3 regions of the Streptomyces sp. NPDC005648 genome follow, and region 3 is predicted to be linked to each of the others. Evidence: riboswitches for the same ligand, from Rfam matches in the RefSeq annotation. Region 3 holds a riboswitch; each other region holds the start of a gene.

Region 1 (3,267 bases), on a different contig from region 3:
ACCCAGGACGCGCAGGCCAATCCGAGCGCGACGCGTGACGCGACCTCGTACCCCGCCAGATTCAGTCCGACCGACACGATGCCGCTCGCCATCACGGCGGCCCCGGCCGCCGGCGGCCGCTCGGCCCACCAGTCACGTAGAGGACGGAGCGGAGAAACATGGGCGAGCTGGGAGAGGCCGGACATGCGCCGATGCTAAGGAGCGCGGGACGGGGTGGGAGGGGGGCACGCGCACGGGCGCGAAGAAATACGCGCGAGCGCAGGGGGGAAGGAGGGGCGCACGACCATGTCTGCCTGCCCCCACACTCCACGCGCGCCCGCTTGCAAGCTGCACGCGCCCGCTTGCCAGCTCCAAGCGCGCCCGACTGCGCACCCCACGCGCGCGTGCCGTACCGCTCCAGGGCGAACCGCTGCTCAGGCAGGCCGTACCACGCTGTGGATGATGGACTCGCCACCGTAGTAGATCGACTCCTCGCGGACGTACGCGCCCGGCTTCGGGGCGTGGATCATCATGCCGTTGCCGATGTAGAGGCCGACGTGGCTGATGTCGTCGTAGAAGAAGATCAGGTCGCCGGGCCGGGCGTCGGCGAGGGAGACGGTCGTGCCGGCGTTCACCTGGTCGTAGGTGGTGCGCGGGAGGGTGGCGCCGGCGGCCTTCCAGGCGGCCTGGGTGAGGCCGGAGCAGTCGTAGGAGCCGGGGCCGGCGGCGCCCCAGACGTACGGCTTGCCGATCTGCGCGCGGGCGAAGGCGAGAGCCTTGGCGGCTTCGGTGGAGTACGTGGCGCCGGAGATGCCGGAGCTGTCGGAGGCGCTCGTGTCGGACGACGAGCCGCTCTCCTGGGCCGCGGCCTCCTCGGCGCGCTGCTCGGCCGCCTGCTCCTTGGCCAGCTCCGCGGCCTTGCGGTCGGCCGCCTCCTGCTTCCGCTTCTCGATCTCGGCGAGCCGTGCCTTCTCCTCGGCGTCCAGCTTCGACAGCAGCTCGCGCGCGTCGGTGAGCTTCTTCTGCACCGCGGCCTTGGCGGTCTGCAGATCGCTCTGCGACTCGGTGAGCGTCCGCAGGCTCTCGGAGGCCTCCTCGCGCTTCGTCATCGTGGCGGACTGCTCGGCGAAGTAGTCGTCGACCTCGCTCTTCTGACGGGAGGTCAGCCGCCCCATCAGCTGCGTCTGATCGAAATAGTCCTGCGGGGAGTCGGCGAGCAGGAAGGTCGCCGTGTCCGGCGCGGCGGCACCGGTCCGGTACTGCGCGGCGGCGAGGGAACCGAGCCGCTGCCGCTGCTCGTTGAGCTTCTGGGCGCGCTTGGCGACGTCGTCGAGGAGGCTGTCGACGCGCTTGCGCTGCTTGGTCGTCTTCTCCTTCGCCGCGTTGTAGTTCTCGGTGGCCGACTCGGCCTGCCGGTAGAGGTCGTCGACCTTCTTCTCGACTTCCTCCAGGCTCGGACTGCCGTCCGCCGAGGGGGTGGCGTCGGCCGTCTGGGACAGCAGGGCCACGGAGGTGAGGGCGGCCGTGGCGAGAGCGGGGGTGCGTATGCCTGCTACGCGCGTACCCGCGGGGCGCGACTTGCGGTGCGACGCCAAAGGAGGCGACTCCTTCCATGTTCCGCCTACCGAGTCAGCTGTCGGGTTCGGGCGGGTGGTTCGGAAGGGTTGCCCTACGGCCCGTGCCCGGAAGGGCGGTTGGGCCGATTCACCCCAAGGTCGGTGTGGGTCCCCGGCTCCGGCCGCGCGGCGGCGCTCCGGACTCGGCGGAGGGCGTACGGCCCGGCGGGGTTCGCCGGTGGGGGGCGTACGGCCTGCTCAGAACGGTAGCCAACTCGTGTGGCTCATGTGAAGGTTGATGTTCGATATGCCCGATACGTTTTCGTGACCTTCGGTCAGGGCGTGCCCTTCGATCGCACGGTGTGACAGCGCTGTCGCCAAGGGTGATTCGGTGGATGTTCTCAGGGCGGCGGCGGGCTGTCAGTGGGGCGGCCTAGACTCGGAGAGCGATGAGCAGCCTCTTTGACGACAGCTTCCTGGCGGACCTCCAGGCCCCACGCGGGCGCGAGGAGGAGCCCCCGCCACCGCCCGAGGACGATCATGTGCCGGAGCCCGTTCCGGATGATCTGTTCGGCGGGAAGTTCGACGTGCCGCCGGACCGGGACGCCTACTACCGCGACGGCGCGCCCCGCCCGGTGCTCGACGCGGCCGCCCTCCTGGAGGGGCTGAACGAGAACCAGCGCGCGGCCGTCGTCCACGCGGGCAGCCCCCTGCTCATCGTGGCCGGCGCCGGCTCCGGCAAGACCCGCGTCCTCACCCACCGCATCGCCCACCTGCTCGCCGAGCGGAATGTGCACCCGGGCCAGATCCTCGCGATCACCTTCACCAACAAGGCCGCCGGCGAGATGAAGGAGCGCGTCGAGCAGCTCGTCGGCCCGCGGGCGAACGCGATGTGGGTGATGACCTTCCACAGCGCGTGCGTGCGCATCCTGCGCCGCGAGAGCAAGAAACTCGGGTTCACGTCGTCCTTCTCGATCTACGACGCCGCCGACTCCAAGCGTCTGATGGCCCTGGTCTGCCGCGACCTGGACCTCGACCCCAAGCGCTACCCCCCGAAGTCCTTCAGCGCCAAGATCAGCAACCTGAAGAACGAGCTGATCGACGAGGAGGACTTCGCGGCCCAGGCCACCGACGGCTTCGAGAAGACCCTCGCCCAGGCCTACGCCATGTACCAGTCGCGGCTGCGTGAGGCGAACGCCCTCGACTTCGACGACCTGATCATGACGACGGTCAATCTGCTGCGCGCCTTCCCGGACGTCGCCGAGCACTACCGCCGCCGTTTCCGACACGTCCTGGTCGACGAGTACCAGGACACCAACCACGCCCAGTACGCCCTCGTGCGCGAGCTGGTGGGGACTAGCGAGCACCCCGTCGACGTCCCCCCGAACGAGTACGACGTCCCGCCCGCCGAGCTCTGTGTCGTCGGTGACGCCGACCAGTCGATCTACGCCTTCCGCGGCGCGACGATCCGCAACATCCTCCAGTTCGAGGAGGACTACCCGGACGCGACGACGATCCTCCTGGAGCAGAACTACCGCTCCACCCAGACGATCCTCTCCGCCGCCAACGCGGTCATCGAGCGCAACGAGTCCCGCCGCCCCAAGAACCTCTGGACCAACGCGGGCGCGGGCGCGCGCATCACCGGCTACGTCGCCGACACCGAGCACGACGAGGCCCAGTTCGTCGCCGAGGAGATAGACCGACTGACGGACTCGGGTGACGCCAAGGCCGG
Region 2 (3,267 bases), on a different contig from region 3:
CGTCCTCGATACCGCGGGCCAGGCGCTCCGGGTTGGTGACGAACAGGTCGTCGCCGACGATCTGGACCTTGTCGCCCAGCTTGTCGGTGAGGACCTTCCAGCCGGCCCAGTCGTCCTCGAACAGCGGGTCCTCGATGGAGACGAGCGGGTAGGCCGCCACGAGCTCCTCGTAGTACTCCGTCATCTCGGCGGCCGAGCGGTCCTTGCCCTCGAACGTGTACTTGCCGTCCTTGTAGAACTCGGAGGCGGCGACGTCGAGCGCGAGGGCGACCTGCTCGCCGGGGAGGTAACCGGCTTCCTTGATCGCTTCGAGGATCAGGTCCAGCGCGGCGCGGTTGGATTCCAGGTTCGGGGCGAAGCCGCCCTCGTCGCCGAGGCCGGTCGACAGGCCCTTCGACTTCAGGACCTTCTTGAGGGTGTGGTAGACCTCGGTGCCCCAGCGCAGGGCCTCGGAGAAGGTCTCCGCGCCGATCGGGGCGATCATGAACTCCTGGATGTCCACGTTGGAGTCGGCGTGCGAGCCGCCGTTCAGGATGTTCATCATCGGCACCGGGAGCAGGTGCGCGTTCGGGCCGCCCAGGTAGCGGAAGAGCGGGAGGTCGCTGGCCTCGGAGGCGGCGTGGGCGACGGCGAGCGAGACGCCGAGGATGGCGTTGGCGCCGAGGGAGCCCTTGTTGTCGGTGGCGTCCAGGTCGAACATCGCCTGGTCGATCAGGCGCTGCTCGGTGGCGTCGTAGCCGACCAGCTCCGGGCCGATCTGCTCGATGACGGCGAGGACGGCCTTCTCGACACCCTTGCCCTGGTAGCGGTTGGGGTCACCGTCGCGGAGCTCGATGGCCTCGAAGGCACCGGTGGAGGCGCCGGACGGGACGGCGGCACGACCCGTGCTGCCGTCGTCGAGGCCGACCTCGACCTCGACCGTGGGGTTGCCTCGGGAGTCCAGGATTTCCCGGGCTACGACGACGTCGATGGACGGCACGAGCATCTCCTTCTTCAATGTGACGCGGCTGCGGCAGGAGCGCGGTGGCTCTGCGAGACGAGCCTAACCGCCTCCGGCCGATCGGCCACGTCGCCGACCACGCCTTGGGCAGAACCGAGAGTAAATTGTTTCCGAACGGAACAAAACGTGGGGGCAAGCGCCGGGCAAAAAGAACCCCGCTCCGGTGCGTACGGGGGAACACGCACCGGAGCGGGGAGCCCGTGGGGACGGGGGGGGAGGGCCCTCACGTGCCCCCCACAGTGGGGGACACGGCTGTCAGGGCGCTGTGGTTCAGCTGTCTGCTTACTTCAGGTGCAGCTGCTGACCCGGGTAGATCAGGTCGGCGTTCTCGACGATGTCCTTGTTCAGCTTGAACAGCTTCGCCCAGCCGCCCTTGACGTGGTGCTTCTCGGCGATGGAGCTCAGGGTGTCACCCTTGACGACCTTGTACTCGCCGTCACCCTTCTTGACCTTCTTGCCGGTCGGGGTGGTGACGGTCTTGGTCGACTTCTTGACGGTCGTGCGCTCGGAGGAGCGGGAGGCGGTCTGCTCGCCGGAGGAGCGGGTGCCGGTGTTCGAGGAGCTGCCGCTGGAGGCGCTCGCGCCGTTGTAGGCGGCGCTGGACAGGCCCGTGCCGCAGACCGGCCAGGCGCCCTTGCCCTGGGAGGCGAGGACCTTCTCGGCGACGGCGATCTGCTGCGCCTTGCTGGCCTGGTTGGCCTGCGAGGCGTAGGCGGTGCCGCCGTACGCGGCCCAGGTGGAGGCGGAGAACTGCAGGCCGCCGTAGTAACCGTTGCCGGTGTTGATGGACCAGTTGCCGCCCGACTCGCACTGGGCGACCGCGTCCCACTCCGAGGCGGTGGCGGCGGAGGCGTTGCCGGCCGCCATCAGCGGGGCGGCTATGGCGACACCGGTGACACCGGCGAGCGCGGCGGCACGGGTGGCCTTGGACGGACGACGGTGCTTGCCCTTGCCGGAAAACAGCATGGTTGATCCCCTCACCGACGCCTGCGAGGTGAGCTGTCGGGTTCGGGCCGGTTGAGTTGCCCGGCCGCACGCTCGCTCTCACGAGGCGCGGCTACACCCCTAGCCGTCTCCGGCGTCAACCGCCGGGTCCGGCACTTACCTTGGGTCCCCCGCTCCTGCCCACGGCGCTGCTGTAGCGACGACTGTTCCCGTACGGCCGCTGGCAGGATTCGGCGTTGCGGCTGTCGGGGCTCGTGTTGCCGAGCGGTGACGACCGTAGACAGGGAATCCGGGGAATTTCAAAGACGATCAGGGCTTCTGAGACTCATCCCACACTTTCACCAATCCGGACATTCGGTGCGAAGTGTGACGTGAACTCCCGTCACTTTTACCCCTGTTCGGCAGGGAGTCGCAGGGTCTGACCGGCGGAGATGTGGTTGGGGTCGGTGCCGATGGCCTGCTGGTTGGCGGTATAGAGGGCGCGCCACCCGCCGTCCAGGCCAAGGGAGTCGGCGATGGAGGCGAGAGTGTCGCCGGCGTGGACGGTATACGCGTCGGACGCGGCCTTCCCGGTCGAGCCCTCGTCGGCGGCGGCACCGCGGTGCTTGCCGGTGCCACTGCCTGTGCCGACGGCGTCCGTGACGGCGCCCGCGGCCGAGTCGATGGCTCCGGTGTCGACGAGGCTCCAAGAGCCCACGGCCTGCTCGGAATTGTCCGAGTCGTCACCCTTGGACCCATCTGCGGGCGAACTTTCGGCTCCCCGAGACGCGCCCGCCGCGGACTCGGTGGGCGAGGCGGAGGCGCCCGTTTTGGCATTGTTGCTTGCGGAATCGGACGAAGTGTCGGGAGAGGCGGAGGGCGAGGCACTGGACGACGCACCCGAGGAGCCGTCGGCCGAGCTGCCCGACGAGTTGGACAAACCAGTCGAGTCCAAAATTCCGGACGAATCAGATGAACCCGACGAGTTCGACGAACCGGACGAACCTGATGAACTCGATGAACTCGATGAACCGTCCGCGACGCCCGTGTCGACGTCGGCGGCACCCGAGTCCTTGGTCAGCCCGGAGGTCAGTCCACAGGTGTGGAAGGCGCCGACACCCTCGGCGTCGAGCAGCTTCTCGGCGACGGCTATCTGCTGGTTGCGGCTGGCCAGGTCGGCGCTCGGGGCGTAGTCGAGGCCGCCGTACTTCTGCCAGTCGTCCTGGGTCAGCTTGAGACCGCCGTAGAAACCGTTCCCGCTGTTCTCGCTCCAGGAGCCGCCGGTCTCGCACTGCGCCACCTTGTCCCAGGTGGTCCCGTCGGCCGCGCTGGCGCCACTCGCG
Region 3 (3,267 bases):
CGAGGTCGAGCGGCTGGTCCGCAACCGCCTGGACGAGATCCCGCACGAGCTGGCCAACCCCTCCCGCCGTGCCGCCAAGGAGCTCTCCCGCCAGCTGTTCCCGGCGACCTCGCGCATGTCGCGCCCGCGCCAGGGCACCGAGGAGACCGTCGAGAAGATCGACGCGGTGGCGGTACGAGGCTTCTACGACCGTCATGTCCGGCCGGCCACGGCCACCGTCGTGGTCGTCGGCGACCTCGCCGGCATCGACCTGGACGGGCTGCTGGGCGAGACCCTGGGTGCCTGGACCGGCTCCGGCGCCGACCCCCGCCCGGTGCCCGCGGTGACGGCCGACGACACCGGCCGCGTGATCATCGTGGACCGTCCGGGAGCCGTCCAGACGCAGCTCCTCATCGGCCGCGTCGGCGCCGACCGGCACGACCGGGTGTGGCCCGCCCAGGTGCTCGGCACGTACTGCCTGGGCGGCACCCTCACCTCGCGTCTGGACCGTGTGCTGCGCGAGGAGAAGGGCTACACGTACGGGGTGCGCGCCTTCGGGCAGGTCCTCAGGTCCGCCCCGGACGGCACCGGCGCGGCCATGCTCGCCATCAGCGGTTCCGTGGACACCCCGAACACCGGTCCCGCACTGGACGACCTCTGGAAGGTGCTCCGCACGCTCGCCGAGGGCGGTCTCACCGACGCCGAACGCGATGTCGCCGTACAGAACCTCGTCGGCGTTGCGCCGCTCAAGTACGAGACCGCGGCGGCCGTCGCGGGCACCCTGGCCGACCAGGTCGAGCAGTACCTGCCCGACGACTACCAGGCGACGCTGTACCAGCAGCTCGCCGCGACCGGCACCGTGGAGGCCACCGCGGCGGTCGTGAACGCGTTCCCGGTGGACCGGCTGGTGACCGTGCTGGTCGGCGACGCGGCCCAGATCAAGGAGCCCGTCGAGGCCCTCGGCATCGGTGAAGTCACCGTGGTGTCCGCCGAGTAGCGCCACGCGCGCGTGGGGCCCTGGTGACGCGCGCGTCACCAGGGCTCTCTTTTGTCCGAATTGGCGGGGAATCGAAGGAGAGTTGCCTGTCTGCCCTGTGGGATGCGCTACAAACACCGTGATCCGTTTGGGGATTGAAAGCGGCCCCGCTTAGCGTCGTCCGGGCTGTCCGTCAGGCACCGCGCCGCATCCGCGGCACCGGACAGCCATCGCCGAGTCCCCGTACGGCGCGAGCCAGGGGAGCCGGGGACCCACGCAGTCCCTGGGGTGAATCGGATGCCCGTGCGAGCCGCGAGGGGGTCCGTAGGAGACCTTCCTGCTCCGAACCCGTCAGCTAACCCGGTAGGCGAGAGGGAAGGAAAGGACCAGCCACCACATGGCGTTCATGTGCGCCACCGGGAAGCACCGTCGTCCCAGCCGCATCAAGCGCGGTACAGCCCAGGCCGCGAGCGTCGCGGCCCTCGCCACCACCGGTGTGATCGGCGGCCTCGCGGCTCCCGCGCTCGCCGCCGACAACTCCGTGGAGCAGACCGGTCTCACCCCCGTCATCACGATCGGCGACTCCATAGCCGACAAGATCGACGCCCAGGCCGCCGCGCAGAAGCAGGCCGCCGAGGAGACCGCGCGCAAGAAGGCCGCCGCCGAGGCCGCGCGCAAGAAGGCCGAGGCGAAGGCCAAGGCGGAGCGCGAGGCCAAGGAGCGGGCCGCCCGCGAGGCCGAGCGCAAGCGCCTCAACACCTTCGTCGCCCCGATCTCCGACTCGTACGTCTCCACGGGTTACAAGACCGGCGGCTCCCTGTGGTCCTCCGGCAGCCACACCGGCATCGACTTCCACGCGGCGAGCGGCACCGTCGTCCACGCCGTGGGCTCGGGCACGGTCGTGCAGACCGGGTGGGGCGGGGCCTACGGCAACCAGATCGTGATCAGGATGGCCGACGGCACGTACACCCAGTACGGCCATCTGTCGTCCATCGGGGTCTCGGCCGGCCAGAAGGTCACCCCGGGCCAGCAGATCGGCCTCTCCGGCTCGACCGGCAACACCACCGGACCGCATCTGCACTTCGAGGCCCGTACGACCGCCGAGTACGGCTCGGACATCGACCCGGTCGCCTACCTGCGCTCGCACGGCGTGAACGTCTGACGACGGACCGCGAGATCTTCCGAGGCCCCGGCTCCCCGAGCCGGGGTTTCGCCGTTTCTGTCGCCCTGCTGTCCAAAAAATATCCATGGATTCCGGTCCGCCGTCGGAAATTCCGGCTCATTGCAATAGAGTCCTTGGACACAACGTCAATCGACGACGTTTCACGGGGATTAAGGCGGAGGTTGGTCATGCGTATTCCGGCGCACTCGGTGTGCACGGCCATCCGTGACGACATCGTCGCGGGTGTCTACGAGCGCGGCAGCCGCCTCACCGAGGAACTCCTCGCCCGCCGCTACGGCGTCTCCCGCGTCCCCGTCCGTGAGGCCCTGCGCACCCTGGAGGCCGAGGGCTTCGTGGTGACCAGGCGGCACGCCGGCGCGTGCGTCGCGGAGCCGACCGAGCAGGAGGCCTCCGACCTGCTGGAGATGCGTATGCTCCTGGAGCCGCTCGGCGCCTCCCGGGCCGCCCAGCGGCGCACCGAGGCCCACCTCAAGGTCCTCCGAGGCCTCGTCAGGCTGGGCCAGGAGCGCGCCAGGAGGGGCAGCAGCGAGGATCTGCGCTCCCTGGGGGGCTGGTTCCACGAGACGCTCGCGCAGGCCTCCGGCAGCCCCGCGCTGACCTCGATGCTGACCCAGCTGCGCCACAAGATCGCCTGGATGTACGCCGTCGACGCGCCCGCCAACCCGGTCGAGTCCTGGGCGGAGCACGGCGCGATCGTCGACGCGGTGGCCCGCGGGGACGGCGACCGCGCGCGTGCCATCACCACGCTGCACACCGAGCGCTCGACCGCCGCCCACCGCCTGCGCTTCGGCGCCCCCGAACGGGTGAACGGTGTGAGGAACTCGCAACATCCCGTAAACATGTCGGGCCTGCGGCATTAACACGGGCGCCGTATACAAAGAGGAGACAATTCGCGGGGGATTACTTCTGCTGCCCGCGAAAGGGAAAAGCGAAGGGCCCGCCCGGTAATTCCGGACGAGCCCTTCAGTGCTGTGGGGCGGCGAGTGCCGTGAACCTCAATTCGCTTTTCAGACGGTCTCGGGAAGCTCCTCGAGCCCCTCCGCGACCAGCTTGGCGAGACGGTCGAGAGCGGCGTCCGCACCCTCGGCGTCCGAGGCGAGGACGATCTCCTCGCCACCCTGGGCGCCGA

The links. Region 3 has a riboswitch for cyclic di-AMP ahead of ABZT17_RS31740 (M23 family metallopeptidase). Riboswitches for the same ligand answer to the same signal wherever they lie in the genome.
Region 1: it holds a riboswitch for cyclic di-AMP, as region 3 does, so the genes downstream of both, ABZT17_RS01995 (NlpC/P60 family protein) here and ABZT17_RS31740 (M23 family metallopeptidase) in region 3, are expected to answer to the same signal.
Region 2: it holds a riboswitch for cyclic di-AMP, as region 3 does, so the genes downstream of both, ABZT17_RS03380 (transglycosylase family protein) here and ABZT17_RS31740 (M23 family metallopeptidase) in region 3, are expected to answer to the same signal.

What each region holds. Positions count from the first base shown of each region.
Region 1 is NZ_JBEXCS010000002.1:137,694-140,960, forward strand. Features, by position in the region: gene ABZT17_RS01990 (tellurite resistance/C4-dicarboxylate transporter family protein) at 1-185, opposite strand, end outside; gene ABZT17_RS01995 (NlpC/P60 family protein) at 414-1,574, opposite strand; cyclic di-AMP (ydaO/yuaA leader) riboswitch at 1,583-1,754, opposite strand; gene pcrA (DNA helicase PcrA) at 1,985-3,267, shown strand, end outside.
Region 2 is NZ_JBEXCS010000004.1:18,476-21,742, forward strand. Features, by position in the region: gene eno (phosphopyruvate hydratase) at 1-985, opposite strand, end outside; gene ABZT17_RS03380 (transglycosylase family protein) at 1,283-1,966, opposite strand; cyclic di-AMP (ydaO/yuaA leader) riboswitch at 1,970-2,191, opposite strand; gene ABZT17_RS03385 (transglycosylase family protein) at 2,334-3,267, opposite strand, start outside.
Region 3 is NZ_JBEXCS010000069.1:34,881-38,147, forward strand. Features, by position in the region: gene ABZT17_RS31735 (pitrilysin family protein) at 1-976, shown strand, start outside; cyclic di-AMP (ydaO/yuaA leader) riboswitch at 1,177-1,340, shown strand; gene ABZT17_RS31740 (M23 family metallopeptidase) at 1,353-2,117, shown strand; gene ABZT17_RS31745 (GntR family transcriptional regulator) at 2,306-2,998, shown strand; gene ABZT17_RS31750 (HPr family phosphocarrier protein) at 3,146-3,267, opposite strand, start outside.